Regions from separate parts of the Janthinobacterium sp. B9-8 genome, predicted to be linked through region 3. Evidence: predicted binding sites of a transcription regulator. Region 3 holds the regulator's gene; each other region holds the start of a gene.
The links. The regulator sigma-54, encoded in region 3, starts transcription at its own class of promoters, with help from an activator protein. The targets are predictions, from matches to a motif close to TGGCANGNAANCTGCTTT.
Positions count from the first base shown of each region.

Region 1: a site for sigma-54 is predicted at 2,148-2,165, ahead of glnK (P-II family nitrogen regulator). Genes of this name have one in related genera too.
Region 2: a site for sigma-54 is predicted at 6,449-6,466, ahead of VN23_RS14760 (ANTAR domain-containing response regulator). Genes of this name have one in related genera too.

Region 1 covers NZ_CP014222.1:3,530,873-3,540,869, reverse strand. Annotated here, with positions in the region: gene VN23_RS15990 (VOC family protein) at 1-97, opposite strand, end outside; gene aqpZ (aquaporin Z) at 220-921, opposite strand; gene rimJ (ribosomal protein S5-alanine N-acetyltransferase) at 1,045-1,617, opposite strand; gene VN23_RS15975 (accessory factor UbiK family protein) at 1,614-1,874, opposite strand; gene glnK (P-II family nitrogen regulator) at 2,203-2,541, shown strand; gene amt (ammonium transporter) at 2,566-3,972, shown strand; gene VN23_RS15960 (multifunctional CCA addition/repair protein) at 4,176-5,399, opposite strand; gene cysK (cysteine synthase A) at 5,494-6,426, shown strand; gene VN23_RS15950 (TetR/AcrR family transcriptional regulator) at 6,891-7,487, shown strand; gene VN23_RS15945 (iron-containing alcohol dehydrogenase) at 7,718-8,875, shown strand; gene VN23_RS15940 (glutathione S-transferase) at 8,877-9,788, shown strand; gene VN23_RS15935 (NADP-dependent oxidoreductase) at 9,873-9,997, shown strand, end outside.
Region 2 covers NZ_CP014222.1:3,281,553-3,291,549, forward strand. Annotated here, with positions in the region: gene VN23_RS14740 (nitrate reductase) at 1-690, opposite strand, end outside; gene nirD (nitrite reductase small subunit NirD) at 905-1,228, opposite strand; gene nirB (nitrite reductase large subunit NirB) at 1,585-4,017, opposite strand; gene VN23_RS14755 (nitrate/nitrite transporter) at 4,261-5,469, opposite strand; gene VN23_RS14760 (ANTAR domain-containing response regulator) at 5,850-6,416, opposite strand; gene dsbD (protein-disulfide reductase DsbD) at 7,223-9,184, shown strand; gene VN23_RS14775 (FecR domain-containing protein) at 9,238-9,997, opposite strand, start outside.
Region 3 covers NZ_CP014222.1:4,140,201-4,150,197, forward strand. Annotated here, with positions in the region: gene VN23_RS18680 (M23 family metallopeptidase) at 10-1,194, opposite strand; gene VN23_RS18685 (monovalent cation:proton antiporter family protein) at 1,363-3,333, opposite strand; gene VN23_RS18690 (KpsF/GutQ family sugar-phosphate isomerase) at 3,564-4,535, shown strand; gene VN23_RS18695 (KdsC family phosphatase) at 4,642-5,157, shown strand; gene lptC (LPS export ABC transporter periplasmic protein LptC) at 5,157-5,735, shown strand; gene lptA (lipopolysaccharide transport periplasmic protein LptA) at 5,713-6,216, shown strand; gene lptB (LPS export ABC transporter ATP-binding protein) at 6,213-6,938, shown strand; gene VN23_RS18715 (RNA polymerase factor sigma-54) at 6,939-8,312, shown strand; gene hpf (ribosome hibernation-promoting factor, HPF/YfiA family) at 8,337-8,663, shown strand; gene ptsN (PTS IIA-like nitrogen regulatory protein PtsN) at 8,769-9,242, shown strand; gene hprK (HPr(Ser) kinase/phosphatase) at 9,223-9,997, shown strand, end outside.

The DNA.
Region 1 (9,997 bases), 610 kb from region 3:
CATTAAAGGCGCTTTTATAAAACGCAATGGCGCTAACTGCATCGTTGACTATTAAGTAAGGCGTTGCTGTGTGATAGCCGTCTGGTATAGCTTTCATTGCTGCATCCTTGTTCAAAAGTAACTCAACATAGCGCGCTCGGGATTAAGCCGCGCCTTTATTAGCCTGCCGGACATTTTCTAGCGGACATCGCTTAAATCCGACAGGCTGCACGACCCGCTTTAATTAAGCAGACTGTGATCTTCACTACCAATAAAGCGGTAAATCACGGCACCTAAGATGGCTCCGGCAATTGGGGCCAGCCAAAATAGCCAGAGTTGGCCGATAGCAAAGTCACCCGCAAATAGCGCAACTGCGGTACTACGTGCCGGATTGACCGAGGTGTTGGTCACAGGAATACTGATCAGGTGAATCAGTGTGAGTCCCAGACCAATGGCGATCGGTGCAAAGCCCTGTGGAGCACGTTTGTCTGTAGCGCCCAAGATGATGATCAGAAACATCATGGTCATCACCACTTCCGTGATCAGCGCGGCAGCCATTGAAAACTTGCCCGGTGAGTAGTCACCGTAGCCATTTGAAGCAAAGCCACCTAGGGTCGTAAAGTCTGCTTTGCCGGTCACAATAAAATACAGCACGGTTGCTGCCACAATCCCGCCTAAAACTTGGGCAACGATATAAGGGATAAGTTGATTGGCGGGGAAGCGCTTGGCCGCCCAGAGGCCGATAGAAACGGCGGGGTTAAGGTGGCAGCCAGAAATATGGCCTATCGCGTAGGCCATGGTTAGTACGGTAAGACCAAAAGCTAAAGAAACACCTACAAAGCCAATCCCCAGGGCGGGGAAGGCGGCTGCTAATACGGCACTGCCGCAACCACCGAGCACTAACCAAAATGTGCCTATAAACTCTGCTGCATATTTATTCATTATTATGCTTCCTTTCGATAAACTTTCATCTTTAAAAGTGGCGCATGGTACAGGCTGCAATATGGCTTGGTACAGTGTGTAAGGTCACTCTGGTTGCTTCGCAGCTGCAAGCCGCTCCTCTCCTTAATGTGCCGGATTAATCAGCGAATTTAAAACATGATCTTGCCATTGCCCTGCAATTTTTAAGTAAGAACGAGCATAACCTTCTTTTTCAAACCCTAGGCTTTGTAAGAGTCTGGCACTGCGTAGATTCTGCGGCAGATGGTTTGCCATAATCCGGTGTAAATCCCGGGTGCTGAACAGATGATGAATCGTTGCATCAAGTGCCTCTTTCATCAGCCCCCGGCCTTCTGCCGCTGCTGCTAAAGAATACCCAAGATGACAAGCCATAAATGGCCCTTGCACGATATTACTGAAACTACATTGCCCCAGCATTTCAGTACTGTGCTGATCGAGCAAAGCCCAGTGAATGGCTGTGCCTTGCTGATATTGTAGCCGAGCATTTTCTAGCCTGAGCTGCCATGCAAAAGGAGTGAAAAAGTCTTCATCCCTTTGTGGGTCCCAAGGAGCAAGGTGGTGGCGGTTTTCTTGCTGGAATTTTGCCCAAACCACGGCTTGTGCAGGCTCGGCCAGCACAAGCTTTAAGCGCTCTGTGTTGATGTGTAATGCTTCTGGCGTTTTTCGGCCAAAAATCATAGTGCGTCTTGCGGGTTGTTAGCGTGAAGTTTGGTTTCTAATTCGTTGATGCGGGCTTCCAGCTCATGCAGTTTTTCACGGGTGCGGGCGAGCACTTCTTGCTGGATTTCGAATTCTTCGCGGGTGACTAAATCCATTTTGGTAAAAGCCGATGCCATCATGGCGCGGGCGTTTTTTTCCATATCTTTGGCTGGGCTGGCTGCAATCGCTTCGGTGATTTTGCTGGCGATTTCATCAAAAAATTTATCTTTAAGCATCTTGAATATCCTTTGTATTGTTGCGGCACTGTTTGTGGGGTGGTTTGTTTTTATCGCGTTTCAGGGCTAAAGCAACAGCTCTCAATGTTGTGCTTTTTGTGCCGGCACCGCAACGGTGTTGGTTTGGCATTTAAGTTTAGCAGAAGCTTGCCATTTTTAGATTGCACCACTCTGGTGCAAATTTAAGTTGCAGTGCACCATGGAACGTCTATTGTTGGTGCATCACCTGCCCACATGATTTTTAAGCCCATGAAAACAGAGCTTTTTCTTGCTTGGCATGCTTTGTGCTGATCTCTGATCGTACCCCACCTTTTAAAAGGAGCACCCCATGAAATTCGTGTCTGCGATTATTAAGCCGTTCAAGCTCGATGAAGTTCGCGAAGCTTTGTCGGAAATTGGCGTTCAGGGCTTAACCGTGACTGAAGTGAAGGGCTTTGGTCGTCAAAAAGGGCATACCGAGCTTTATCGTGGTGCTGAATATGTGGTGGATTTTCTGCCTAAGGTAAAAGTAGAAGTCGCCATTGGGGATGATCAGTTGGAACAAACACTGGAAGTCATCGAAAAAGCGGCCAATACCGGCAAAATTGGCGATGGCAAAATTTTTGTATTTGATCTGCAACATGTGGTGCGGATCCGTACCGGTGAAACTGGTCAAGATGCCATCTAATTAAAAAATCGCAGGAGAGAGACGATGAACAAATTGTTTGCAGCACTCGCCCTCGGCGGATTAGCGGCACAGGGGTTTGCGGTTGAAGTGGCCGCGTCCGCCCCCGTCGCCATCGTGGATACCATTAATAAGGGGGATAACGCGTGGATGTTTATCTCCACCGCCTTGGTGATTTTGATGTCTATCCCCGGCCTTGCTCTGTTTTACGGTGGCTTGGTTCGCTCTAAAAACATGCTGTCGGTGCTAATGCAGGTGTTTTCTGTATTTGCGATGATTTCAGTGCTGTGGGTGGTGTACGGTTATTCGCTGGCGTTTACTGAAGGCAATGCTTTCTTTGGCTCTTTTAGTAAAGTGATGCTTCAAGGTGTGACTCCGGATTCAATTGCTGCAACCTTTACCAAAGGCGTGGGCATCTCTGAGCTGATTTATGTCGTCTTTCAAGGTGCATTTGCGGCGATCACCTGCGGCTTGATTGTGGGGGCATTTGCCGAGCGGGTTAAGTTTGCTGCGGTGATGGCTTTCTGCGTGCTTTGGTTTACTTTCTCCTACCTGCCGATGGCACATATGGTTTGGTACTGGACAGGCCCGGATGCTTACCTCACACAGGCTGCTGCTGATGCCGCCACTGCCACTGCCGGTTTCTTATTCCAAAAAGGCGCACTTGATTTTGCAGGCGGTACGGTGGTGCATATCAACGCGGCGGTAGCGGGTTTGGTGGGCGCGTTTATGGTGGGCAAGCGGATTGGTTTTGGTCGTGAAGCCATGACGCCACATAGCTTGCCTATGACCATGATTGGCGCATCGTTATTGTGGTTTGGCTGGTTTGGTTTTAATGCCGGATCTGCGCTTGAAGCCAATGGCATTGCGGCGCTGGCATTTATTAATACCTGGCTGGCGACTGCAGCAGCAACCATGTCTTGGCTGCTGGCAGAGTGGATGCTTAAAGGCAAGCCTTCATTGCTAGGCGCGGCATCTGGAGCGGTAGCAGGCTTGGTAGCCATTACGCCTGCTTGCGGCTTTGTGGGTGTAGGCGGCGCTTTGGTGATTGGTTTGCTGGCTGGGATGATTTGCCTGTGGGGCGTGCATGGTCTGAAGCGCTTACTAGGCGCGGATGATGCGCTGGATGTGTTTGGTGTGCATGGCGTGGGCGGTATTCTGGGGGCGATCTTAACCGGTATTTTTGCTTCACCAGATTTGGGCGGCACAGGCATCTGGGATTATGTGGGCAATAAAGTGGCCGCAGATTATTCGATTCTTGCACAAGTAAAAATTCAAGCTATCGGCGTAGGTACAACTTTGCTATGGTCGGCTGTGGTTTCAATTATTGCCTTTAAGCTGGTTGATCTGTTGATTGGCCTGCGTGTACCGGAAGAAGAAGAGCGCGAAGGCTTGGATGTGACGAGCCACGGTGAAAAGGCATATAATATATAACTAATATAGATAAAACTCTAAGGCCTCCGTGGCCTTAGAGCATGAGCAGTTCGCTGCAAGCAAATTAGACAGGTGTCCTCCAATTCTCTCTCTAAAAGGTATCGGTTTACTGCTTGTCTGATGGATGTGTAGCGTATTGTGGAGCCCGCCAGGCAACTGGCGGGCTTTTCTTTTTGGGATGAGCAGACTTTCTCATTTGTGTTTTAAAGTTTGGGTTTGCCAGCGCTCGTGTCACGAATCGCAGCAATTCTGGCTTGTCTGATCCTCTCTGGGATTTGCGTTTTATCTTCACAGCTTTGGGCAATCTCGCCGCTGTTTACGGTATTGGCTGCGGCCAGCAGTTGTAATAAATAGGCAGCTTGCGGGTATTCGCAGTTTTCAAAAGTTGTGCGCCCGCGCGCGTCGGCGAGGCAGGCGTCGAGCATTTGCTTAAAGCGCTCGGGCTTTCTGAATGCATCACAGCGCTGAAAAACCTCCAGCACGGTGGCGGGGCGGAGTTGTTCTGCGGTGTGGACATGCGTGTGCTCACGGCACACCATGCGAGCCAAATCTCTGCAATCGCTGGGCACGCGCAATCTTTCACATAAAGCCTCAACGAGGGCCACACCGCGTGCTTCATGGCCGATATGCCTTGGCAAAATATCAGTAGGGGTGATGGCCTTGCCCAAATCATGGCAAAGCGCAGCAAAGCGAGTGACAAGCGGCCAGTTTTGGCTGGCGGTGTAGTCCAGCACCATCATCACATGCACGCCGGTATCGATTTCCGGATGATAGTCGGCACGCTGCGGCACGCCCCACAGTGCGTCGATTTCTGGCGCAATGCGGGCCAGCGCTCCGCAGCGGCGGAGCATTTCAAACATCAGGGATGGCGTGTCTTCCATCAGCCCCTTGGCCAATTCCTGCCACACTCTTTCTGCCACCAGATGATCGACTTCACCGCTATTTACCATTTCCTGCATCAGGGCGAGCGTTTCTGGCGCCACATCAAACCCAAAGCGGGCAGCAAAGCGGGCGAGGCGCAAAATACGCACGGGGTCTTCGCTAAAAGCGGGGGACACATGACGTAATAGTTTGGCACGTAGATCGGCCTGGCCATTAAATGGATCTGTGATCTGGCCGGCGTCGTCTTCGGCGATTGCATTGATGGTAAGGTCGCGGCGGAGCAAGTCTTCTTCTAAGCTAACCTCTTCGCTTGCGAACACGGTAAAGCCTTTGTAACCGTGGCCGGATTTGCGTTCGGTGCGGGCAAGGGCATATTCCTGGTGCGTCTTGGGATGTAAAAATACCGGAAAGTCTTTGCCAACAGGCGTGTAGCCTAATGCTTGCATCGCCTCTGCCGTGCTGCCAACCACCACCCAATCGATATCTCTTACCGGCAGGCCTAGCAATTTATCCCTTACAGCACCGCCAACGCGATAAACCTTCATTGATCTTTCCTTAGATTTTTTAGTCACTTTATCTGTTAATTATATTGCCGCTACAATCAACTATATTTTATTGAACAGACGACAAGGATGCTGTATGAAAATCGCCAATAGTATTACCGATCTGATCGGCAATACGCCTTTAGTGAAGTTAAATCGTGTTGCACAAGCAAGCGGGGCAACGATTGTAGCAAAGCTGGAGTTCTTTAATCCTTCACACTCGGTGAAAGATCGCATTGCTGTGGCGATGATCGATGCTGCTGAGGCCGCTGGCCTGATCGGGCCGGACACGGTGATTGTGGAGCCAACTTCCGGTAATACCGGTATTGGCTTGGCGATGGTTTGCGCGGCGCGGGGCTATAAACTAGTGCTCACTATGCCAGAAAGTATGTCTAAAGAGCGCCGTGCATTATTACGCGGCTATGGCGCTACTTTGGTTCTGACGCCTGCCGCAGAAGGAATGGGCGGTGCGATTGCTACAGCAAAAGCCTTGGTGATTGAGCACAGCAATTACTTTTTGCCACAGCAGTTTGAAAACCCAGCCAACCCGGAAATTCACCGCCGCACAACCGCTGAAGAGCTATGGAATGATACCGATGGCCAGATCGATATTCTGGTGGCAGGTGTGGGTACAGGCGGAACAATCACGGGGGTCTCGGAAGTATTAAAAGCGCGCAAACCCTCATTTAAAGCAGTAGCGGTTGAGCCCGATGCTAGCCCTGTGCTGAGTGGCGGGCAGAAAGGAGCGCACCCTATTCAAGGGATTGGCGCAGGTTTTGTTCCCGATGTACTCAATACTAAAAGCTACGATGAAGTGATTCGGGTAAAAAATGAAGACGCTTTTGCAACGGCGCGTGCCCTTGCCACGCAAGAAGGCATTCTGGCAGGGATTTCCGCAGGAGCCGCAACCTGGGCCGCCATCGAGCTGGGCAAACGGCCTGAAAACGCAGGTAAACTGATTGCAGTGATTATTCCTTCCTTTGGCGAGCGTTATTTATCGACGCCTTTGTTTGAAGGTTTGTTGGATTAATGTTGAGTGGGCGTTCGGGTTAAGTAAATTCAAAAAGGCTATTTTTAGTGCCTTCGGCACTTTGATTTAGGTGCGGCATCCCCGCGAAGTATTTAATTTCTGAACGGCAAGAAATCATAGTACGCAAAGAGGCCGCCCCGACCAGCACGAAGGCCCCTCAGCTGCGGGCAATCGAGTCGGCGGCGTTCCTCGCTCCCAAGCGCTCCCCCGACCCGCTTGTTCCTTGTGTTGCGGCTTCAAGGGGAGATTTAAGCCCCGTGCCTCGAGCCGTGATATAAATCTAGGTTCCTGTGTTTTAAAATGCTCAAAAATGCACAGCAAATGGCTTTAAAAAATGGTTTCCTCCGTGAAACTCTGTGTTCTCTGTGCCCTCCGTGGTTCAAGACTTGGGTTTCCGTTGCATAATCATGATCTCGGTAAATTAAAACTATACGACCGGTCTATTCTTGTGAGAGACTGCGTCCATGGCAAAGAAAAAACACGAAGATACACGCGAACATTTATTGGCAGTGGGCGAATCCATCCTCAGGGGTAAGGGTTTTTCCGCCGTGGGGCTGGCCGAGATTTTAACGGCAGCAGAAGTGCCTAAAGGTTCGTTTTATCATTACTTCCCTTCAAAAGAGCACTTTGGTTGTGCACTTTTAGAGCGTTATTTTGTTAATTATCAGCTGCTTATGCAATCTTTAGAGACGCAATACGATTGCGGTAGCGAGCGGCTGATGCACTACTGGCGTACTTGGCTGATGTCCCAAGGCGCATGTAGCCAAGCGAATCAGTGCATGGTGGTCAAGCTTTCCGCAGAAGTGGCTGATTTATCTGAACCCATGCGGCAAGTTTTTAAGCAGGGAACTAATGATGTAATCGATCGTCTAGCTAAGTGGCTGGATGAACCACGCTGTGATGGGGCTTTGTCGCCAGATATGGATGCACAGTCCGTGGCCTTGATGCTGTATCAGATGTGGTTGGGGGCCAGCCTGCTGACCAAAATACGTCAGGATAGCAGTGCGCTAGATACCGCCATGCAAACCACTTGTTACCTTTTGGGTGTGAAAGATTTGTAGGGTGGGCACGCCTTTGTGCTTACGCGCAGGTTTATTGTTATTAATGGCCAAGGCGGAGAATAACTTTGCCAAGGCTTAAAAAAACGGCGGCTTGTACCGCCCAAAGCGAATTAGGGCTCAGCTTTTCCTGAGTACAATATTTGTAATAAACACTTCGGCAGCGTTGCCGATTTTTTTGATATGCATTCTAGACGACTGGTCTATTTATCGTTAACTTCAAAGGATTTCCCATGCAGCAATTCGAATTTTACAACCCCGTTCAAATCGTTTTTGGCGAAGGCCAGATTGCTAAGTTGGCCACTCTCGTACCTGAAAAAGCCCGTGTCCTCGTACTTTATGGCGGTGGCAGTATTAAAAAAAATGGCACTTACACCGAAGTGATGGAAGCTTTAAAAAACCATAGCGTTGCTGAGTTCTCTGGCATTGAAGCTAATCCAACTTATGAAACCATGATGAAAGCCGTGGCGCAGATTAAAGCAGAGAAAATTGATTTCCTGCTGGCTGTGGGCGGTGGTTCGGTGATTGATGGCACTAAGTTTGCCGCCGCTGCGGCCCTGTATGAAGGCGAGCCTTGGGATATTTTGACCTCACACGGCCAGCATATTAAAGCTGCCTTGCCGATGGGCGCGGTGCTGACTCTGCCCGCTACCGGCTCGGAAATGAATAATGGCTCGGTGATTACTCGCAGCGAAACCAAGACCAAGCTGCCCTTTATGAATCGCCATGTATTTCCTCAGTTTGCCATCCTTGATCCTACTAAAACCTATAGCTTGCCAGCGCGGCAAATTGGCAACGGCGCGGTGGATGCCTTTGTGCATGTGGTCGAGCAATATTTAACTTATCCAGCCAATGCGCCGGTGCAAGACCGCTTTGCCGAAAGCCTATTGCAAACCCTGATCGAAGTTGGCCCGCAAGCACTGGCAACTCCGCATGATTACACCGTGCGCTCTAATTTAATGTGGGCCGCCACGATGGCGCTCAATGGCTTGATCGGTGCCGGTGTGCCGCAAGATTGGGCGACGCATATGGTTGGGCATGAGCTGACTGCTTTATACAATATCGATCATGCGCAAACACTGGCGATTATCTTGCCATCCATGCTGAATGTACGCCGCGCCGCCAAGCGTGAAAAACTGCTGCAATACGCCGATCGTGTATGGGGCATTAAAGAAGGCTCAGATGACGCGCGTATTGATGCCGCGATTGCCAAAACCCGCGATTTCTTTGAAGCCATGGGTGTTAAAACCCGCATGCGTGATTATGGTCTGGAAGTCAGCGCCATTAATGCCGTGCTCGAGCAGCTAAAAGCTCACGGCATGGTGGCCTTGGGTGAAAACGGCGATGTCGATTTAGCGACTAGCAAGCTCGTTTTAGAAGGCAGCTACTGATATGAATACTGCGCTGATTTTGCATCATTACCTAGCCTCGCCCTATTCAGAAAAAGTGCGATGCTATCTGGGGTTTAAACAGCTGGCGTGGCAATCCCTCCTGATGCCGCCGGTACTGCCTAAACCCGATTTAATGGAGCTCACCGGTGGATACCGGCGTGCGCCTGTATTGCAAATTGGCGCAGATATTTATTGTGATTCGGCGTTGATTATTGCGGAGCTGGAACAGCGCTCCCTTCTGCCTGCTTTAGCCTCAGGGCCACAGGCGGCGCAAGCCAATTTGCTGGGCCGCTTATTTGATGTGGATATCTTTTGGCGTGCTGCACGTTATTTGATGGCAAGCCGTGTGGAGCATATTCCACAAGCCTTGCTCGATGATCGTATTGCCATGCACCCCCAATTGCCTTTACAAAAATCGCAATTGCTGGCCGATCAGGCGCAATTAACTATTCAGCTACGCGCCTTGATTGATCAGCTCGATCAAGCTTTAAGCGGTGCTCATTTTCTGGGCGGCATCAATCCCTGCGCGGGTGATTTTGCGGTGTTTCACACCCTGTGGTTTTTGCAGGGCGCACATGCCTTAGAGGCGCTGGCCCCAAACACCAAGGTTATATTGCCGTGGATGGCCAGAATAGCGGCATTTGGCCATGGCGAAATGAGCAGCATCACGGCGAGCGATGCGTTTGCTGTGGCAAAGCATGCCCAGCCTGTCGCTCTTGGTGAAATGCAAGATTTTCTATTTAAAGCAGGTCAGAAAGTGGCTATTCAGCCAGAAGGCTACCCTCAGGAACGCATCGCGGGCGAGCTGGTTTACTTGGATGAGCAAAAAATAGTGATTGCTCGTCAAAGCACCGCTTGTGGCCTGCTGCACGTTCATTTCCCACGTATGGATTACGAAATTCGCGCTGTTTAATTAATTTCATAGGAAGCAAAAGGTTTTTCCTTGTTTCCTATCGTTTTCCTCAGGTTTGAGGATCAAACACTCTGGAGCTTACTCATGACATCAACACTGAATCGCAGCATCGTTTTAGCCCGCCGTCCGCATGGCGCACCTACGCCTGCTGATTTTCGCTTAGAAGAGCACGCGCTCCCTGCAATTGGCAGTGGGGAAGTCTTACTGAG
Region 2 (9,997 bases), 860 kb from region 3:
CATGCCGTGAAACAGCGCCACATCGGTGCCGGGCTGAATCTGCAAATGCAAATCGGCCATCGCTGCGGTATCGGTGCGGCGCGGGTCGATCACTATCCATTTGATATCAGGATTAGCCGCCTTGGCCGCCTCCAAACGGCGAAACAACACCGGATGGGCATAGGCCATATTGCTGCCAGCAAACAGCAGCGTTTGCGCTAATTCCAAGTCTTCATAGCAAGTTGGCGGGCCGTCCGCGCCCAGGGCCATTTTGTAAGCCGTCACCGCGCTCGACATACAGAGCCGCGAATTGGTATCAATATTGTTGGTGCCAATCAGGCCCTTAGCCAGCTTATTAAACACATAGTAATCTTCGGTCAGCAGTTGGCCAGAGACATAAAACGCCACCGAATCCGGCCCGTGCTCTTCAATAATCTCCGCAAACCGATCCGCCACCGCATCCAGCGCAGTATCCCAATCTACCCGCTGCCGAGCTTCTGATCGATTAGTGCGCAGCTCCGGATACATGGCACGCCCAGTGGCGCTTTGCACGCTTTTGGCCAGAGACAAACCCTTGGTACAAAGGCGGCCCCAATTGGCCGGATGAGCCGGATCGCCGCTCACCCCAACAATCTGCTCGCCCTCACTCTCGATCAACACCCCGCAGCCCACACCGCAGTAGCAACAGGTAGAACGGGTTATGGTGGTCATGGTTTTTCTCGCTTTCTGGCAAACATTCTTAGCAAATTACATAGAGAGCTAAACCTTGAACCACAGAGGAAAACGAGAACACAGAGTCCACAGAGAAAACCCAAACAAGGCATTCGATTTCCTCGGTGAAACTCTGCGTCCTCTGTGTTCTCTGTGGTTCAAGATTTAGCATGGCCACTTCCCGAACAGAAGCGCCGCAAGGAAGCTGCATCGCCTACAAACTCAAAAACACTTCACCTTCGACGACTTTTACGGGGAAGCGCCTAGCGCAGCCTTCGTCGGGGGCGCGGGCTTCGCCAGTGGCGAGATCGATATTCCAGCTGTGCAAAGGACAGGTCACCGATTCGCCGTGCACAATGCCCTGCGATAAAGGCCCGCCCTTGTGCGGGCAATGATCCAGCAGCGCAAATACCACATCAGCAGCAGAACGAAACACCGCCACATTGCCCGCAGGGCGCTGCACCACGCGGCTACCCAGCTTGGGGATATCTGTCACTTGGCAAATACTCACCCAAGGTTGATTGGCTTTCATATTCATTGCTTTGTCCTTTTTATAACGAATGCAAGCATTGCTAAACCTTGAACCACAGAGAACACGGAGTACACAGAGAGCCACAGAGAAAACCGCAGACTAAAAAGATCAGTAAGTACAAAGAGAAAATCTTAAAGAATCACCTTAGAAGATGCTTGTTATGTCATCAAAAGCGTCATCCCCGAGTGTCTTTATCAGGGATCCAGTAGAGCCGCTGGATTCCCGACAAAAGCACTCGGGAATGACGCTTTGGTTTCAAATAAGCGCTTTGGTTTCCTCTGTGAAACTCTGTGCTCTCTGTGTCCTCTGTGGTTCAAGATTTAGCTCATCTCACAAGACTCAATACGCCTCGCTTCTTCCCCCTAAGCCAGCACCTTGATCGGAATAAACTCCTGCCGTGCTTTGCCGTTGATCCGCTCTGCCCATGGGTCGCGCAGCCCCTCCAGGGAGTACAGCAGGCGCTCGAAGAGGGCTTTTCTGTTGGCTTCGTCGTCGAGGATTTTTTGCTTGATGTAATCCAGGCCCACGCGGGCGATGTAATGCACGGTGCGGTCTAGGTAGTAGGCTTCTTCGCGGTAAAGCTGTAAAAATGCGCCGCTGTATTCTTTGACTTCGTCGGCAGTTTTTACCTTGGTGAAGAATTGCGCTACCTCGGTTTTGATGCCGCCGTTGCCGCCCACATACAGCTCCCAGCCGCTGTCTACCGCGATAATGCCCACGTCTTTAATGCCGCTTTCGGCACAGTTTCTTGGGCAACCGGATACGGCAAGCTTCACCTTGTGCGGGCTCCACATATTGGCCAGCATGGTTTCCAGATCTATGCCCATTTGCGTGCTGTTTTGCGTGCCAAAACGGCAGAATTCGCTGCCCACGCAGGTTTTAACGGTGCGGATGGATTTGCCGTAGGCGTGGCCGGATTGCATGCCCAAATCGGCCCAGACATTCACCAAATCTTCTTTTTTGATCCCGAGTAAATCAATGCGCTGGCCGCCGGTGACTTTCACCAGTGGCACGGCGTATTTATCGGCCACGTCGGCAATGCGGCGCAGCTCGGCCGCGTTGGTGACGCCGCCTTTCATTTGTGGAATCACCGAGAAGGTGCCGTCTTTTTGAATATTGGCGTGTACCCGCTCGTTGACAAAACGGCTTTGCGGATCGTCTACGGCTTCTTTAGGCCAAGTCGATAACATGTAGTAATTCACGGCGGGACGGCAGGTGGCGCAGCCGCTTGGGGTGCGCCATTCCATAAATTCGTACACTTCGGCGTGGCTGACTAATTTGTGCTGGCGAATCGCTTGCCTTACCTGGGCATGGGTGTGATCGGTGCAGCCGCAAATGGCCTTGGTCTTAGGCGATTCTTGGAAGTTAGTGCCCAGAGTATTCATCAAAATCTGCTCAACAAGGCCGGTGCAAGAGCCACAGGAGCTAGCCGCCTTGGTGTGCTTTTTGACATCATCCACCGTGAACAGGCCTTTTTCTTTGATGGCGTTGACGATGGTGCCTTTGCATACGCCATTACAGCCGCACACTTCGTCCTTATCTTGCATCGCGCCCGCGCGGCTTTGCCCTTGCACGCCCGAGTCCCCGACGCTGGATTCGCCAAACATCAGGGTATCGCGCAGATCGCTAATAATGCGGCCCTCGCGCAGCAGCTTGAAATACCATGCGCCGTCGGTGGTATCGCCATAGAGGCAGGCACCGACCAGCTTGTCGTCTTTAATCACCAGCTTTTTATAAATACCACCGGCAGGATCAGACAGCACAATCTCATCGCACTCATCGCCGCCCATAAAATCCCCGGCCGAGAATAAATCGATGCCGGTGACTTTTAGCTTGGTCGAAAGCACCGAGCCCTTGTATTGCCCGTAGCCCATCAGCGCCAGATGATTAGCAGCCACCTTGGCCATTTCAAATAAGGGGGCAACTAGGCCGTAAGCCACGCCACGGTGGTTGACGCATTCACCCACGGCGTAAATGCGCGGGTCATAACTTTGCAGGGCATCGCTCACCACAATGCCATTTTTGCAAAACAGACCTGCCGCTTCGGCAAGCTTGGTATTTGGGCGTATCCCTACGGCCATCACCACCAAATCAGTTGCCAGCTCGCTGCCATCTTTAAAGCGCACGCCTACCACTTCTCCAGCTTCGTTACCTAAAATAGCGGCGGTGGATTGGCCCATCAAAAACTTTAAACCTCGGGCGATAAGAGAATCCTGCAATAACTTGCCAGCCGTAATATCCAGCTGCTTATCCAGCAACCAATCACCCAAGTGCACCACAGAGACTTCCATACCGCGCAGCATCAGGCCATTGGCGGCCTCCAGCCCTAGCAAACCACCGCCAATCACCACGGCGTGCTTTTTAACTTTGGCAGCGGCAATCATCGCCTCGGTGTCATAAATATCGCGGTAGCTAATCACGCCATTTAAATCTTTGCCCGGAACAGGCAGGATAAAAGGCGTGGAGCCAGTAGCCAGCAGCAGCCTGTCGTAGCCCTCCTCCACGCCATCTTCGGTAATAACCACCCGCCGCACCCTATCAATTTTGGCAATGGTTTTGCCCAAATGCAGAGTGATATGGTTGTCGCTATACCAGCTCAAAGGATTGAGCACGATCTGATCAAAAGTCTGCTCACCCGCCAGCACTGGGCTGAGCAAAATACGGTTGTAATTAGGATGCGGCTCTGCGCCAAACACGGTGATGTCGTAGCGATCAGGCGCAAGAGCCAACAGCTCCTCCACCGTACGAATACCGGCCATACCGTTTCCGACAACGACAAGCTTGGGTTTAGTCATGGCTGGATCCTTTACATAAATGTTATTTATATATTTTGCTAAACCTTGAACCACAGAGAGCACAAAGGGCACAGAGTTACACAGAGAAAATCAAATATTTTAAGTGCCTCCACCGCAGAGTCCTCTTCACGATAGATGCCTTCCTCTGTGAAACTCTGTGCTGCTCGGTGTCCTCTGTGGTCCAAGATTTAGCTCATTCAATTACCTGTTCAGCACAGATCAAAACAGCGTTTTTAAAACTTCTTAAATCCTTGCCTGAGCCAAATCACCGCCCAGCGCGCTGCGCCAGCGTACTTTCACGCCGGAGAGGCCGTACCATGCGATGAGGGATAGAAAAGAAAATAGCCACAGGCCCAGGCTGTAGTTGCCGGTGGCTTGTTTCACCATGCCAAGGCCCGCTGCCAGTGCAAAGCCGCCTACGCCACCGGCCATGCCGATCAGGCCGGTCATTACGCCCAGCTCTTTGCCAAAGCGTTGTGGCACCAGTTGAAACAGCGCACCGTTGCCCGCCCCAAGGCAGAGCATCGCGCCAACAAACAGGCAAACGGCCACGCTAGATCCGCCTAAGCCAAGGCCGGTGAGGCCAATCAACACAGCCGAGCAAACATAAACAATTAGCAGGGTGCGAGTACCGCCGATTCGGTCGGCGATCACACCGCCGAGCGGGCGCATCGCCGAGCCTGCTAATACACAGGCCGCGGTGTACCAGCCGGCCATTTTGGGTGCAAAGCCAAATTGATCATGAAAGTAGCCGGGCAAGGCGCTGGCAAAGCCAGAGAAACCACCAAAGGTGATGGCGTAAAAGCCCATAAATAACCAAGCATCTTTATTATTTAATACCTTGGCGTAGTCGCTCATGCTTTTAGGATTAACCGACCCAGGTGCATCTTTGGCAAACACGGTATAGAGCACTAAGGCAAAGAGAAGAGGAATCACTGCTAGGCCAAACACGTTTTGCCAGCCAAATATAATCGCCAACACCGGCGCAAACAGCGCGGCAAACACGGTGCCAGAATTGCCCGCCCCGGCAATCCCCATCGCCGTGCCTTGGTGCTGCGGTGGATACCAGCGGGAAGCCAGCGGCAAAGCCACCGCAAATGCAGCGCCTGCAAAGCCTAGAAACACACCCAGTAGCAGCGCTTCTGCCATGCTATGCACACCGAGCTGCCAGGCACTTAACAGCGCAAAAATCACAATCAGCTGCGCAAAAAACCCCGTGCGCTTGGCACCAATGCGATCCACAAACACGCCTAAAACCAAGCGCAGCAAAGCCCCCGCCAAGATGGGCGTGGCCACCATCAGGCCACGCTCGCTGGTCGATAAGCTCAGCGCCGTGGCAATCTGTATCTGCAAGGGGCCAAGCAGATACCAGACCATAAAACTCAGATCAAAATAGAGAAAAGCAGTAAGAAGAGTGGGAGTATGGCCTGAACGCCAAAAGCTACGATCCATGATGTCTACCTCTAGAAAGACTGCAAAAAAAAAAGCGTCCCGCCACAATCGTGGAGGGACGCCGTTGTCCTCGAGGGAGATGGGCCGCCATTGACCTTCCCCACACCCAGCGCATCATTGCACTAAGCTTTGAATCTTTGTGGGCCTACTGGCCCTATATCATTACGTAGCAAACGCTATGCCAGCCGCAACAAACAAACAAAAACACATAAAAATCAAACAGATAGAATAAAAAGCCCTCAGGCCGCACCAAAAAGAAAAGAATGCACCGCACCAGAATGACGCAGCGCAACATAGACTTGCACAGGATTTGCACAAAACAGACTTTGTAGGGGGGGTAAAAAGCTTTATCTTGCCCGCGCAAAAAAAGACACGGCGTATCACCCCAGCAAATCCGCCATCGCCAAGACTTGCCTTGCCACATCCCCCAGCTTCATGCCCTGTTTCATGGCTTGGCGACGCAGGGTTTCGTAGGCTTCGCCTTCGCTTAAGCGGCGTTTATCCATCAATAGGCCTTTGGCTTGATCGATCACTTTTCGATCGGCTAATTGCTGCTCAAGCAGGCTAATTCGCTGCTGCAAAGCTTTGCTTTGCTCAAATTGAGCAAAAGCCATCATCACCGCGCCTGCCCATTTTTCTGCTGCAAAACAATCGATCAGATGGCTTACCCCTGCTTGCAAAGAGGCCTGAATCTGCACTTGATTCAGCCCTTCTACAAGCATCAATACCGGCACAGCGCCACGCATCGCTTGCAGCTGCTCAAGCAGGGTTTGAGAGGGGACGCAGGTATTGATCAGAATCAGATCGGGCTGGGATTTTTTGGCTTCCTGCCATAGGCAGCTAGCGCTATTGAGCTCTGGCAGCAGCGTATAAGCGTCATCTTGCAAGGCTTGCCCCAGCGCTTTCGATGATTTTGGACTTTCGTTGACTAAAAGTATGCGCAGCATAATAAAGCCAATAGCAGAGGGATAGGGCTCATCCAGCAATAAACGTGCCCTGCTTTATTTTAGAAAAACAAGCAACCCAGCGGCTCATCAGCACCTTCTTTGGCAAGAAAAACGCTTTTAGTGCAGAAATGATACAGCGATCTACCTAGCGCCAAAATGATGCACTGCAAGATAAAGCGCGCGTTTAAGGTGCGGTAATAATTCACCTAAAGCTTGCAACGCCTCTATTTTACTGACCAATGACTCAATTAAAGCAAAAACACCGCACTGCACCATTTAATGCACGCCTTTTAATTTGACAGTGAAATAGCTTATTGCTAATGAGAATAAATATTATTCTGTAAATGGCCACTCGCAAACCCACTCGTCCCTGATCGCAAAAACCGCGCAAGCATTACCCTTGCCGGTCAAAGCACTTGCAATGCCCAAGCCGGAATCAGCTAGGCTGATTTGCTCAAAAGTGGCGACGTACAAATCGAATCATGGGTAAAACTGGATGCGAATGGCGCGCCACGTAAGCTGAATCTGCAGCTTAATGCCAATGGCAGCGCCACTTTAACGGGAACAGCGGCCAGTACTACGGTGCAGGCTACACAGTCAGCGAGCGCTGCCTCAACAAACGCGCTCTTGAAATTGACATTCCGGCGTTAAATTACGTGGTTGATAAGCTTTATACTGTGGCAGGATATCGCTAAGAGATTAAATAAGTGATCTTGCTTAAGGTGTGCGCGTGTTTTTCTTGCGCGCCAGCTCTTGGTGCGCAACGACTTCGTCGTTTCACACACTCCGAAAACCATGGCTTGAGAATGAAAACGTATTTAGATTTAATTCGCGTCGCAGCTTGTCCCCACCCAACACGCTTCAACAGAGAAACCATGTTTAAAACCATTAAAAGCACGCTATGCGCCGCACTTCTGGCACTGAGCTTTAGTCAGGCCTGGGCCGAGGATCCGGTTTTTTTAGAGCCTGAACAAGCGCTCAAAATGAGTGCCAAAGCTAAAGACCATCAAACGGTAGAAGTGCGTTTTGCCATTGCAGACGGCTACTATCTATATAAAAACAAACTTAAAATATCGGCCGATTCTGGTGTAGAGCTGGCAGCGCCCAAGTTCCCTCCCTCGCTGAGCCATGATGATCCTAACTTTGGCAAAGTAGAAACGTATCGCCAGCAAGTGCTGCTGCCGATTCAAATCAAAAACGCGGCCGCTACTTCGTTTAAGCTGACGGTGATTTCACAAGGCTGCGCCGATGCAGGGCTATGCTATCCGCCCATTACCCAAGTTGCTGATATCAAACTACCAGCCGCCACAACCAAGCTAGTAACAGATATTAAACTGCCAGCCGCTCCAGCCAAGCTCGTAGAAGCGACACCTGCACCAGTGCAAGCAGTTGCGATCACGCCAGATACTGTGGCCGTCGCTGAAACAAGTATTCAAGCTCCCCTTGTTCAAGCGGCAGCCACCACGGCCCCAGTTGAAGAAGCACCCGATACCGACTCGGTGACTAGCCTGTTAGGCAGCGGCAATTTACCGCTGATCCTACTTAGCTTCTTTGGCTTCGGCCTTCTGCTGGCGCTTACTCCCTGCGTCTTTCCAATGATGCCGATTTTGTCGGGGATTATCGTGGGTCAGGGCAAGGCCATCAGCAAGAAACGTGCACTGATCTTATCTCTCGCCTATGTATTAGGCATGGCAACAAGCTATGCCCTGGCTGGGGTTGCCGCAGGCTTATCCGGCTCGCTCCTCTCTGCCGCCTTGCAAAATGTCTGGGTGTTAGGCAGTTTTGCCATGGTGTTTGTACTGCTGTCTTTATCGATGTTTGGCTTTTACGAGCTGCAATTGCCTGCCAGCTTGCAAAGCAAATTATCCAATAGCGCCAATCAGCAAAAAGGCGGCTCCCTGCTTGGCGTACTGATTATGGGAGCCTTATCGGCGCTGATTGTCGGCCCCTGCGTAGCAGCACCACTGGCGGGCGCTCTGCTTTATATTGCGCAAACACATAATGCCTTGCTCGGTGGCGTGGCCTTATTTGTAATGGCGCTCGGTATGGGCGTGCCGCTGATTATTGTCGGCTGCGCCGCATCTGCCCTGCCCCGCGCTGGCGGCTGGATGGAAAACATCAAAAAAGTATTTGGCGTATTGCTACTAGGCGTGGCCATCTGGCTGGTCTCCCCGGTATTACCCGCTCTCTTTTCCATGCTGGCTTGGGGCACTTTGCTAATTATCTCGGCCGTTTTCTTGCATGCACTCGATCCACTCCCTCCCCACACCGCAGGCTGGCCACGTTTTTGCAAAGGCTTGGGCGTCATTGCCTTATTAGCAGGCTCCGCCATGCTGATCGGTGCTTTAAGTGGCGGCCGTGATCCATTGCAGCCGCTACAAGGCTTTCAAGGGATAGCTGCACAAGCTGCTGCCCCGCACAGCCAGTTTGAGCGCGTCACATCGGTTGCTGATTTGGAAGAGAAGCTGGCAAACAGCAAGCAGCCCGTCATGCTCGATTTTTACGCCGACTGGTGCGTGTCTTGCAAAGAGATGGAAAAGTTTACTTTTACCGACCCAACAGTTGCCGCCAGAATGGGCAAAATGCGCCTCTTACAAGCCGATGTCACTGCGAACACCGACGCAGATAAAGCCCTACTCAAACGCTTTAAACTATTCGGCCCACCAGGCATTATCTTTTTTGATCCGCAAGGAAAAGAGCAGTTTTCTACCGTGGGATTTCAAAATGCAGAAGCATTTAAAGCCACTTTGGATAAAGCTTTAAAGTAAGCAGAATAGAGGGTGGGCACCGCTCTATCGTGCCCACCCTCTATTTCAATCAACTAACGCCCGATTTCTGCCTGCGGAGTTGCCACTTGCTGGTGCACTTTTGCAACAACGGCCTGTGCATCGGCCTTGGAAGCCAAGCCCGCCAGCACCACACGATGACGCTTAGACTGGCTGCGGATTTTTACCGGATAGCCCGCCACCTGCAAGCTATCGTAAAGAGCCAACGCCTGATCGATTTTGGCGTAGCTACCCCACACAATACGCCATGCTCCCTGTTGGCTGATTGCACCTGCATGGCCTTCTATTTCGGTTTCAGCGGCCCACTTTTTAAGTTTCTCCGGCTCTACCTTGCCAACTGGCAAGGGCTCTTTATCATGCGGTGCAATATAGAAGCTCAAAGGCTCGGTCAGCTCCACCTGCGGATGCCCCTCAGCCCCAACCGCAATTTTTCCCTCCAGCAGACAAACTACGTTTTTATCTACATCGGCCTTGCCCCATAAATCCGTGCCGCGTATCCCCGCTGTCACGGTAGATACGGTGACACTCACATCTCTTTGCGCAGATTTATTCAAGGTATTGGTGGTAAAACGAAAAGCCCCGGTTACCATTTTCAGTGCCGCTTTAAATACATTGCCGTCTTTACCATTGGCCTCATTGAGCTGATCAAGCTGTAAATTAGCATTTTCACCCAGCTTCACCCGGCTGCCTTCGGGTAGCTGCACATACACCCTTGCTCCTGCACCGGTGATAATACGGTCACTAGGCAATAGTTGTATTTGCGGTGCCAGTGGTTTTTTCACCCCTCCCCGCTCC
Region 3 (9,997 bases):
TTTTGTGATTTAGCAAGGCGGTGCTACGGCTTGGTTACTGCCTGTATCAATAAAGCCATCGCTGATCCAGCTGCCTGCGCTTAAACGGTTCCAAAGCTGAGTGCGCCCCCATACGCCATCTACCCAATCGCCTTGAGCGGTGCAGGCAATGGTGGCGATTTCGCCTCTTTGCAAGGAGCCAACAATGGCTGAGCTGAGTGATGGAGACTGGCGCAGATTAACTGTGCTCTCATTATTGCCCGGCGTTACTTTGCCGGAAGGCAGGGAGCTGCCGCCGCCAAAGTTGATTAATTCACCACCCACATTGACCCGCTGGCCATTGCGTGAGGCATAGCCTTGATAAGGCGCATTGCCTTCGCGGAATGACCAGCCTCCGATCATTTTGCCATCGACCGGTGTTTTATTACTGCCTTGCTTAAGGGCGAAGTGGACGTGTGGCCCTGTGGTGGAGCCGCCGCAAGGCAGGCCCATGCCGATTTTCCCCAGATAAGTGCCTTTGCTGACCGCCGCACCATTGCTCAGATTGGTCAGGTTTTCCATATGGTAATAACTGCTGGTAAAGCCATTATCGTGGACAAGGGTAATCAGCCCGCTTCCATTACGTAAGCAGCTTTGATAAATCAGCCCGTCACGTGGAGCCTCCACTCTGCCATTGCCGCCTGCAAAATCCAGAGAATTAAAAGGACGGCTGGTCTGATCATCGCCATGCGGCCCGCCGGTTAGCCGCCATGCTGTGCCTTCTGCCCAAGGCAGGCCAAGCCCTGTCTGCACTTCCGCCAGCGGAGCACTGCGTTTCTGGCGCTGATTCACGCTCTGGGATTGCAGAAGCAGCTTTCTTTCATTGGGGGCAAAGAGCGCATCAGGTGCTTGTTCCAGCAGTTGCCCATATTGCTCGCTACCCTCGATCGCTACCCGCCAGTGGTTGGCTATGTATTGCGCCATAAAGAGCCGTGTTTCGGGTACATCGTCAAGGTGCGAGGGCAGGATGAGGGTGGCACTGCCCAAAATCCAGAGTTTATCAGGATGTATTTTTTGGATTTCGACCAGAACGCCCTGCTGTACGGTGGGTTGCAGTTGCAAGAGCATAGCCTGGCTGGCAGTTTTCTGTAGCTCGGGGCTGATTTCTGCCGCAGAGGGCAGACTCAAGAGAGTGGCGGATAGTAAGGCAAGTTGGGTAAGGCAATGACTACGCATACAGACCTCCTTGATAAGGATGCAAGCGGCGGTGTGTTAGTCCGCTATCTGGCTTCGCAATTCTATCTTTGTGAAACAGAACTACGACAGTGTATGGTCAGCTTGTATGCGCTGTAAGTCAATGTTTTTACAGCTTTAATGCCGCGTTTTAAAGCGCAAAATGTTTTTTTAACTTCCCTGCAAAATAAGCATCTCTGCCGCCGCCAGATTATCGCTTTCTCCTAGAATCACCAGAATATCGCCTGCTTGTAATTCAAAGCTGGCATCTGGCTGGGTGGGGGGCATATTGCGGCGGCGTACGCTGCGTACTTCGATATGAAGGCTTTCTAGTTTGAGCTCGCCAAGGTGCTTACCAACGGCAGCGGCATCGTTGGCTAAGTAGATGGTGTGTAAACGCGGCTGGGGCCGGTCGCTATCGTCGGCGTCTTCGCTTACACCGCGATAAAAGCCGCGTAGCAGCTGGTAGCGGGCTTCACGAACTTCACGCACGCGGTGGACGACTTTATTTAATGGCACGCCCAGCAGCATCAGCGTATGGGAGGCCAGCATCAGGCTGCCTTCCATGATTTCTGCCACTACTTCGGTGGCGCCTGCGTTTTTGAGCTTATCGATATCGCTATCGTCCTGAGTGCGAATAATCACCGGCAGCTCCGGGCGGATGGAGTGTACGATTTCTAAAATCTGCATGGCGGAATGGGTTTCGGCGTAAGTCACCACAATGGCGCTAGCCCGCATTAAGCCTGCGGCGATCAGTACTTCTCGCTTGGCTGCATTGCCATAAACGACGGAATCGCCAGCGGCCGCGGCTTCGCGCACCATATCCGGGTCTAAATCCAGCGCAAAAAAACCTATTCCTTCCTGGCTTAATATCCGGGCCAGAGATTGGCCACTGCGGCCATAGCCACAGAGGATTACGTGGCCTTGGCTTTGCATGCTGCGCACGGCCACCTGATGCAAATTAGCGGCCAGATTCATCCATTCTGAGCGGGCGAGGCGCAATACTAATTTATCGGAATGCTGAATTAAAAACGGGGTGATCAGCATCGATAAAACAATGCCGGCGATGGTGGTTTGTAAAATGCTTTCGGGTAAGAGTGCGCTCTTAGAGGCGAGCGCCAGCATGACAAAAGCGAATTCGCCCCCTTGTCCTATGGTAAAGCCGGTGCGCCAGGCGGCTCCGGGTGTGCTGCCAAATAGTCTGGAGAGCCCAGCAATCATTAAAATCTTGCCGGGACCAAGCAGTGCTAATACCAGTAGGACCCGCCACCATTGAGTAAGTAGCACGGAGTAATCCAGATTCATGCCAACGGTTACAAAAAATAGCCCAAGCAGCAGATCCCGGAATGGGCGCACATCGTCTTCAACCTGATAGCGAAAATCTGTTTCGGCAATCAGCATACCCGCCAGAAAAGCGCCCAGAGCCAGTGATAAGCCCGCAAGCTCGGTGATCCAGGCGATTCCTAAAGTAACCAAAAGCAAGTTGAGCATAAAAAGCTCACTGGAATGCTGTCTGGCTACGATATTGAACCAAGGCCGCATCAGCTTTTGCCCGAAGTAGAGCAAAACCAGCAACACCACAATAATCTTTAGTGCGGCAAAACCCAGTGCCATTAGCAATTCATTGCCCGGAAAGCTGAGTACGGGAATCATAATCAGGAAAGGGACAACGGCTAAGTCTTGAAATAGCAAAATGCCGATGGCGTTTTGTCCCTGTGCAGAATGCAGCTCATTGCGATCAGCCAGTAATTTAGACGCCATCGCGGTGGATGACATCGAGAGCGCTCCACCTAGGGCCAAGCCTACTTTCCAGTCTAAGCCGGCCAGCAGGCAAATCACCATGACGACAGCCAGCATGCTCATGACTTGCATTGCACCCAAGCCAAATACGATGCGGCGCATGGCATTGAGCCGGGCAAGATTAAATTCCAGTCCCAATGTAAACATCAAAAAAACGACACCAAACTCGGCCAGATGAGTGGCCTCATCGCTGCTGGCAATAAAGCCAAGGGCATGGGGGCCAATTAATAAGCCAACAACTAGGTAGCCAAGCATGGCTGGCAGCTTTAGGCGACGGCAAAGCACCACCGTTAAAACGGCTGCGGCAAGCAAGAGCAAGAGCGAAGATAGTTGAATGGACATAGGCTGAGTTCGTTTTTCTCTTGTGAATTAAAAGTGGAGGGTTACATCCTAGCGTTTTTTTCATTTCAGGTACTACCTTTTACCCTCGCAGTCGATCCGTTTTTAGTTCGGCAGGCTGCTGGCAGCAAGCCGTTGAAGGTAGTATTTGCAAGAAGATTGATCCTGATTGGCATATTGCCAGCAGACGCAGGTGGCGGGAGAGGGCCTGCTTCTCTTATACTTTCGCGCATATGAAAAATGCTGAATTTATCCTCGAGTGCGCTCGTCGCGTGCTACGGGTTGAGGCTGATGCTGTTTTCGCGCTGGCCGAGCGAATGAATGATCAGTTTGTTAAAGCGTGCGAGCTGATTCTTTCCTGCCAGGGGCGGGTGATCGTGATCGGGATTGGCAAGTCGGGGCATATTGCTAAAAAAATAGCAGCCACCATGGCCAGTACTGGCACTCCTGCTTTTTTTGTTCACCCTTCCGAAGCGGCACACGGTGATTTAGGAATGATCACCCGCAGTGATGTGGTGCTGGCTTTGTCTAATTCGGGTGAAAGCGATGAAGTGATTGCCCTGCTGCCAAGCCTAAAACGCTTAGGCCTTCCTTTGATTGCCATGACGGGCAATGCTGAATCTACTTTAAGTAAACAATCGACCGTGCATCTTGATTCGGGTGTGGTGCAAGAAGCCTGCCCGCTGAATCTGGCGCCTACCGCAAGTACTACGGCGGCACTTGCCTTGGGCGATGCACTGGCTGTGGCCCTGCTGGAAGCGCGCGGCTTTCAGGCTGAAGACTTTGCCTTATCGCATCCGGGCGGCAGCTTAGGTCGGCGTTTATTGGTGCTCGTGCGCGATTTAATGCATACCGGTGATGCTTTGCCTGTAGTGCAGCACGATGTGTTATTGCGCGATGCGCTGCTGGAAATCAGCAAGAAAGGCATGGGTATGACCGCGGTGGTGGATGCTGCAGGTAAATTGATGGGCATCTTTACCGATGGCGATTTGCGCCGCGCACTGGATCAGGGCGTCGATGTACGTGATACTTCGGTCTCCAGCGTAATGACCTTAGCTCCTGCCACGATTGAGGCGGGTAAATTAGCCGCGGAGGCTGTTCAGCAAATGGATGCACGCCGTGTGAATGGTTTATTGGTGCTGGATGCGGGTGTGCTGGTCGGGGCGATTAATATGCACGACCTGCTGCGAGCACGAGTGGTTTAAAATGCACATATATAGCGCGGAGCAGGCTTGTGTGGGATTGCAGCAGGCTGTTATTCCCGTTTTAAAAAGTGCCAAAAGCAGCTAAATGACAAATAGGAAAATAATAATGACTGATATGGCAAAAGCGGTGCGCTTAATGATTTTTGACGTTGATGGTGTGATGACCGATGGCAGCTTGTATTACAGCGATGCGGGTGAAGAGCTAAAAGCTTTTAACTCGCTGGATGGTCACGGGCTAAAAATGTTACGCGCCAGCGGTGTGAAATTAGCCATTATTACCGGCCGTACTTCTTTGCTAGTTGAGAAACGTGCCAAAGATCTGGGGGTGGATTTTCTTTATCAGGGCGCTCACGATAAGCGGGCAAGCTATGAAGATTTACTGCTAGCCGCTGGAGTTGGCCAGGATGTCTGTGGTTTTATGGGCGACGATGTGATTGATCTTCCGGTGATGCGCAGAGTCGCTTTTGCGGTAGCGGTGCCTGATTCTCCGGAGTTAGTGCGTAAACATGCTCACTATATTACGGGCAGCTCGGGTGGGCGGGGAGCCGTGCGCGAAGTATGCGAATACCTGATGCAAGCACAAGGTACGTTTGATGCCGCTATGGCGCCTTACCTCGCCTGATGGCAGTGCCGGGGACTACTCGCCTGCTACCGCTGGCCCTTGTTGTTTTGTTGGGTAGCCTGACTTGGCTGCTCGATAGAGCGGCAAGTTTACCTGGCTCTGCGGTTGCAATTAATGCAAATCAGCCCGATATGCTAGTAGATAAAGCCACTGCAGTGCGTTTTGGTGAAGATGGACGCCCCTTGTCTTTGCTAACCGCCACCCATGTTTCTCATTTGCCCGCTGGCGATATCACCTGGCTGGAAAAACCACATTTACGCTATACCGCCCCTGATCAGCCTCGTTTAGAAGTCACTGGCGAGCGTGCTAAATCAATAAAACAGGGGAGTGAAGTCTGGTTTCCCGGCATGGTTAAAATGGTTAGATCGGCCAGTGCTACGCAAGCAGAGTTAACGATTAATGGGCGTGATATGCGCGTTTTACCGCAGGAAGGACTTGCCAGCTCAGAAGCGCCGGCAATCGCAGTGATGGGCACGTATGTTATTGAATCAGTCGGTTTTATTGCTGATTCCAAGGCTGAAACGCTAGAACTTAAATCTAAAGTCAGGATGAGCTATGAGCCGATTCGCACCCGTTAAAGTTGTTTTACTCATGCTGCTGGCAGGCTCTGTATATGCAGAAAAAGCAGACCGGGAAAAACAGATCAATATTGTTGCTGCAAATTGTGTAATGAATCAAAAAACGCAGGCTAGCGTTTGTAGCAAAGATGTGGTGCTGACCCAAGGCACACTCAGCATTCGGGCTGATAAGCTGACGGTACGTCAGGATGAGGCGGGCAATCAATTTGTTGCTGGCAATGGCGGGCCGGTTCGCTTTCGGCAGAAAATGGATGGCGGTAATGATTGGGTGGATGCCGAAGCGCAGCGTTTTGATTATGACGGGCGCACCGGCATTCTTAAGTTGATTGATAAGGCATGGGTGAAACGTGGGGAAGATCAAATTCATAGCGATTTGATTACTTACGATTTAAACAATGAAGCCTATCAAGCGCAGAGCAAACCAGAGAGCGGCGGGCGCGTCAATATCGTGATTACACCGAAAAAGGCACCTGCACCATGAGTAGTTCTTTACGAGCGGAGCAGCTAGAAAAACGTTACGGAAAAAGAACCGTGGTGCGTGATGTCACTATGGAAATTTCAAGTGGAGAAGTGGTAGGTTTGCTTGGCCCTAATGGCGCGGGTAAAACCACCAGTTTTTATATGCTTGTGGGTCTGGTCGCGATGAATGGCGGGCGTATTACGCTGGATGGCGAGGATATCGGCCATTTACCCATTCATCAGCGGGCGCGGCGAGGTTTAGGCTACTTGCCACAAGAAGCGTCTATCTTTCGTAAAATGACAGTGGCACAAAATATCACTGCAGTGCTTGAATTGCATTGTAAAAATCGCGATGAAATAAACGCCCGGCTTGATGAGCTGCTGCACGATTTGCACATTGATCATTTGCGTGATGCAGGTGCAATGGGCTTATCAGGGGGCGAGCGTCGCCGGGTAGAAATTGCCCGTGCCTTGGCCGCCAGCCCGCGTTTTATCTTGCTGGATGAGCCATTTGCAGGGGTAGACCCGATTGCTGTGATGGATATTCAACGTATTATTGGTTTTTTAAAGCAACGTGGAATCGGTGTCTTGATCACTGATCATAATGTGCGTGAAACCCTTGGTATTTGCGATCGTGCCTACATCATCTCCGAAGGTGCGGTGATGGCGTCTGGTGCTCCGAAAGATATTGTAGAAAATGAAAGTGTGCGTCGGGTCTATCTCGGTGAACATTTCCGCATGTAAATGAAACAAACCCTGCAGCTGCGGTTATCCCAGCAACTTAATCTTACTCCTCAGTTGCAGCAGGCTATCAAGCTGCTGCAGCTTTCCACTCTTGAGTTTCAACAAGAGCTTGAACAGTATCTGAGCGAAAACCCGTTATTGGAGCGTGGCGAAGAAGCCGCTGCTGGCGAGGCAGAGCAAGCAGAGCCGCAGTGGGAAATGGGTGAAGACGATGGTTTACGCTGGGAAGGCACAAGCCACGGGAGCTCGGATGATGACGATGATTTTGATCCGGCCAGCAATATCGCCCGCGATTTAGATTTACGCGAATACTTGCTGCAGCAAGCAGGTTTGCTGCCTTTGTCGCATCGGGATAAGTCCTTGTTATTGATGCTGATTGAGGCATTGGATGAAGATGGGTTTCTTTCTCAATCCTTAGAAGATGTCTTTTCTCAGCTGCCAGAGGAACTTATCCAAGATTATGAACTCGAACTTGATGACTTAAGAATTGCTTTAATTCGCTTACAGCATTTAGAGCCTTTGGGAATTGGAGCAAGAGATACCGCTGATTGTTTATGCTTACAATTGCGCCAGAAGCCAGTGAGCGCCGCCCGTGATTTAGCCTTGCAGATTGCCGAAAATTCACTCGATTTATTAGCTGGCCGGGACTACACTAGGCTTAAACGGGCTTTTAAATGCGAGGATGCTGAGTTAAAAGCAGCGCAAGAATTGATTGTAAGTTTAAACCCTAGGCCAAGCGCACAATGGTCTGTAGCATCGCCTAGATATGTAAGCCCTGATGTCGTTGTACAAAAAGTACGCGGTGTTTGGCGGGTTAGATTACACGATGCTTCGATGCCTAAATTGCGCGTGAATCGCCTTTATGCAGATATCTTACAAAAAGGCGATGGCGGCCATTTAGCGCGAGAGTTACAAGAAGCACGTTGGTTAGTAAAAAGTGTGCAGCAGCGATTTGATACCATTTTGCGAGTAGCCACAGCGATTGTAGAACGGCAGCGCGCATTTTTTGAACACGGTGAAGTGGCGATGCGCCCGCTAGTGCTCAGAGATATCGCCGAAGAGCTAGATTTACATGAGTCGACTATTTCTAGGGTAACCACGCAAAAATATATGCTTACGCCGCGTGGCCTATATGAATTTAAGTTTTTCTTCGGTAGCCATGTTGATACGGATGCCGGAGGAGAGTGTTCTGCTACAGCGATCAAAGCATTGATCAAGCAGATGGTGCAGCAAGAAGATAAGAAAAAACCTTTAAGTGATAGCGTATTGGCAGAAGCATTATCCGCTCAAGGTATTGTGGTAGCCCGGCGCACCGTTGCCAAATACCGTGAAGCGTTGCAGATTTACCCAGTAAGTCAGCGCAAAAGTTTGTAAGGCCCCAACGGAAGGAGTAACCCTATGAATTTGAATATCAGTGGCCATCATCTTGAAGTGACCCCATCTATCCGTGAGTATGTAAACAGTAAGATGGAGCGGGTCATTCGACACTTTGACAATGTAATTGACGTTAATGTCATCCTATCCGTGGAGAAACTGCAACATCAGGTTGAAGCAACCGTTCACGTTCGCGGCCGCGATATCCACGTCGAAGCGACGGATGAAAATATGTATGCAGCCATTGACTTGCTGGCCGATAAGCTAGACCGACAAGTTGTGAAGCACAAAGAAAAATCGATGGATCATCGTAACGAATCCATTAAGCAGCACCAGCCTGCCGCTGAATAAAGCGACTTTTCTCACCTTAGCGGGAACCGGAATACTCAGGTTCCCGTTTTTGTTTTTAAACGACGGCGCTACAATGGGTGTCGTCCCTGTTTTGGTCTGTCTACAATGAGCTTGATCGCCCAAATTTTGCCTAGCGGAAATGTCTTCCTTGATATGGAAGTCGGCAGCAAAAAACGTATTTTTGAACAAGTCGGCATTCTGTTTGAGAATAGCCACGGTATTGCCCGCAGTGTTATTTTTGATAGCCTGTTTGCCCGGGAAAAGCTTGGTTCCACAGGGCTTGGGCAAGGTGTTGCCATCCCGCATGGCCGGATTAAAGGTTTGAAAGAAGCTACAGGCGCATTTGTACGGCTTAATGAGCCTATCCCTTATGACGCGCCTGATGGCAAACCGGTTTCCTTGGTATTTGTGTTGCTGGTGCCTGCTCACGCTACCGATTTACATCTGCAAATTTTGTCCGAACTGGCTCAGCTTTTCTCAGATAAAGTATTGCGCGAGAGCCTGCTGGCGGCCACCGAACCCGGCCAAATCTGGAAGCTAATCAGTACTTGGGAGCCTTATGCCACAGATTTCAGTTAGACAGCTTTTTATCGATAACGCCGAGAAGCTGCGACTGACGTGGGTAGCAGGGCAATCGGGTGCGAATAATCTGCTATCTAATGATGCATCTGAGCAAAAGCCAACACTCTCTTTAGTCGGCCACCTGAATTTTATCCACCCCAACCGCATTCAGGTGCTTGGGGTGGCAGAAACGGTTTATCTGCTGCAGCTTAGCCCCGAGGCGCAAAGAGAATCCCTCGCGCGGCTGTTCTCTAATGAAATGGCTGCTGTGATTGTGGCCAATGGCCAGATTGTGGGCGACTGCCTGCGCGAAGCCTCTGAGCGTTTTCATGTGCCGCTGCTCACCTCCCCCGAGCAATCCCCCTATTTGATGGATGTACTACGCTATTACCTCTCGAAGGCATTGGCGGTTTCTACGCATCTGCACGGGGTGTTTTTGGATGTGCTGGAAGTGGGCGTTTTGCTGACTGGCGAATCGTCGATGGGTAAGAGCGAGCTGGCGTTGGAGCTGATTTCACGTGGCCACGGCCTTGTGGCAGACGATGTGGTTGAGGTCTATCGCACTAATCCGGAAACGCTGGAAGGGCGCTGCCCGCCGATGTTGCGTGATTTCCTCGAAGTGCGCGGAATTGGCGTATTGAATATCCGTACTATTTTCGGTGAAACTGCCGTCAGGCCGCGTAAAACACTCAAGCTGATTATGCATCTGGCCAAGGCGGGTGGCGAGAAAGTCGCCCCGATGGATCGATTGCAAATGCAGGCGGCCACACAAG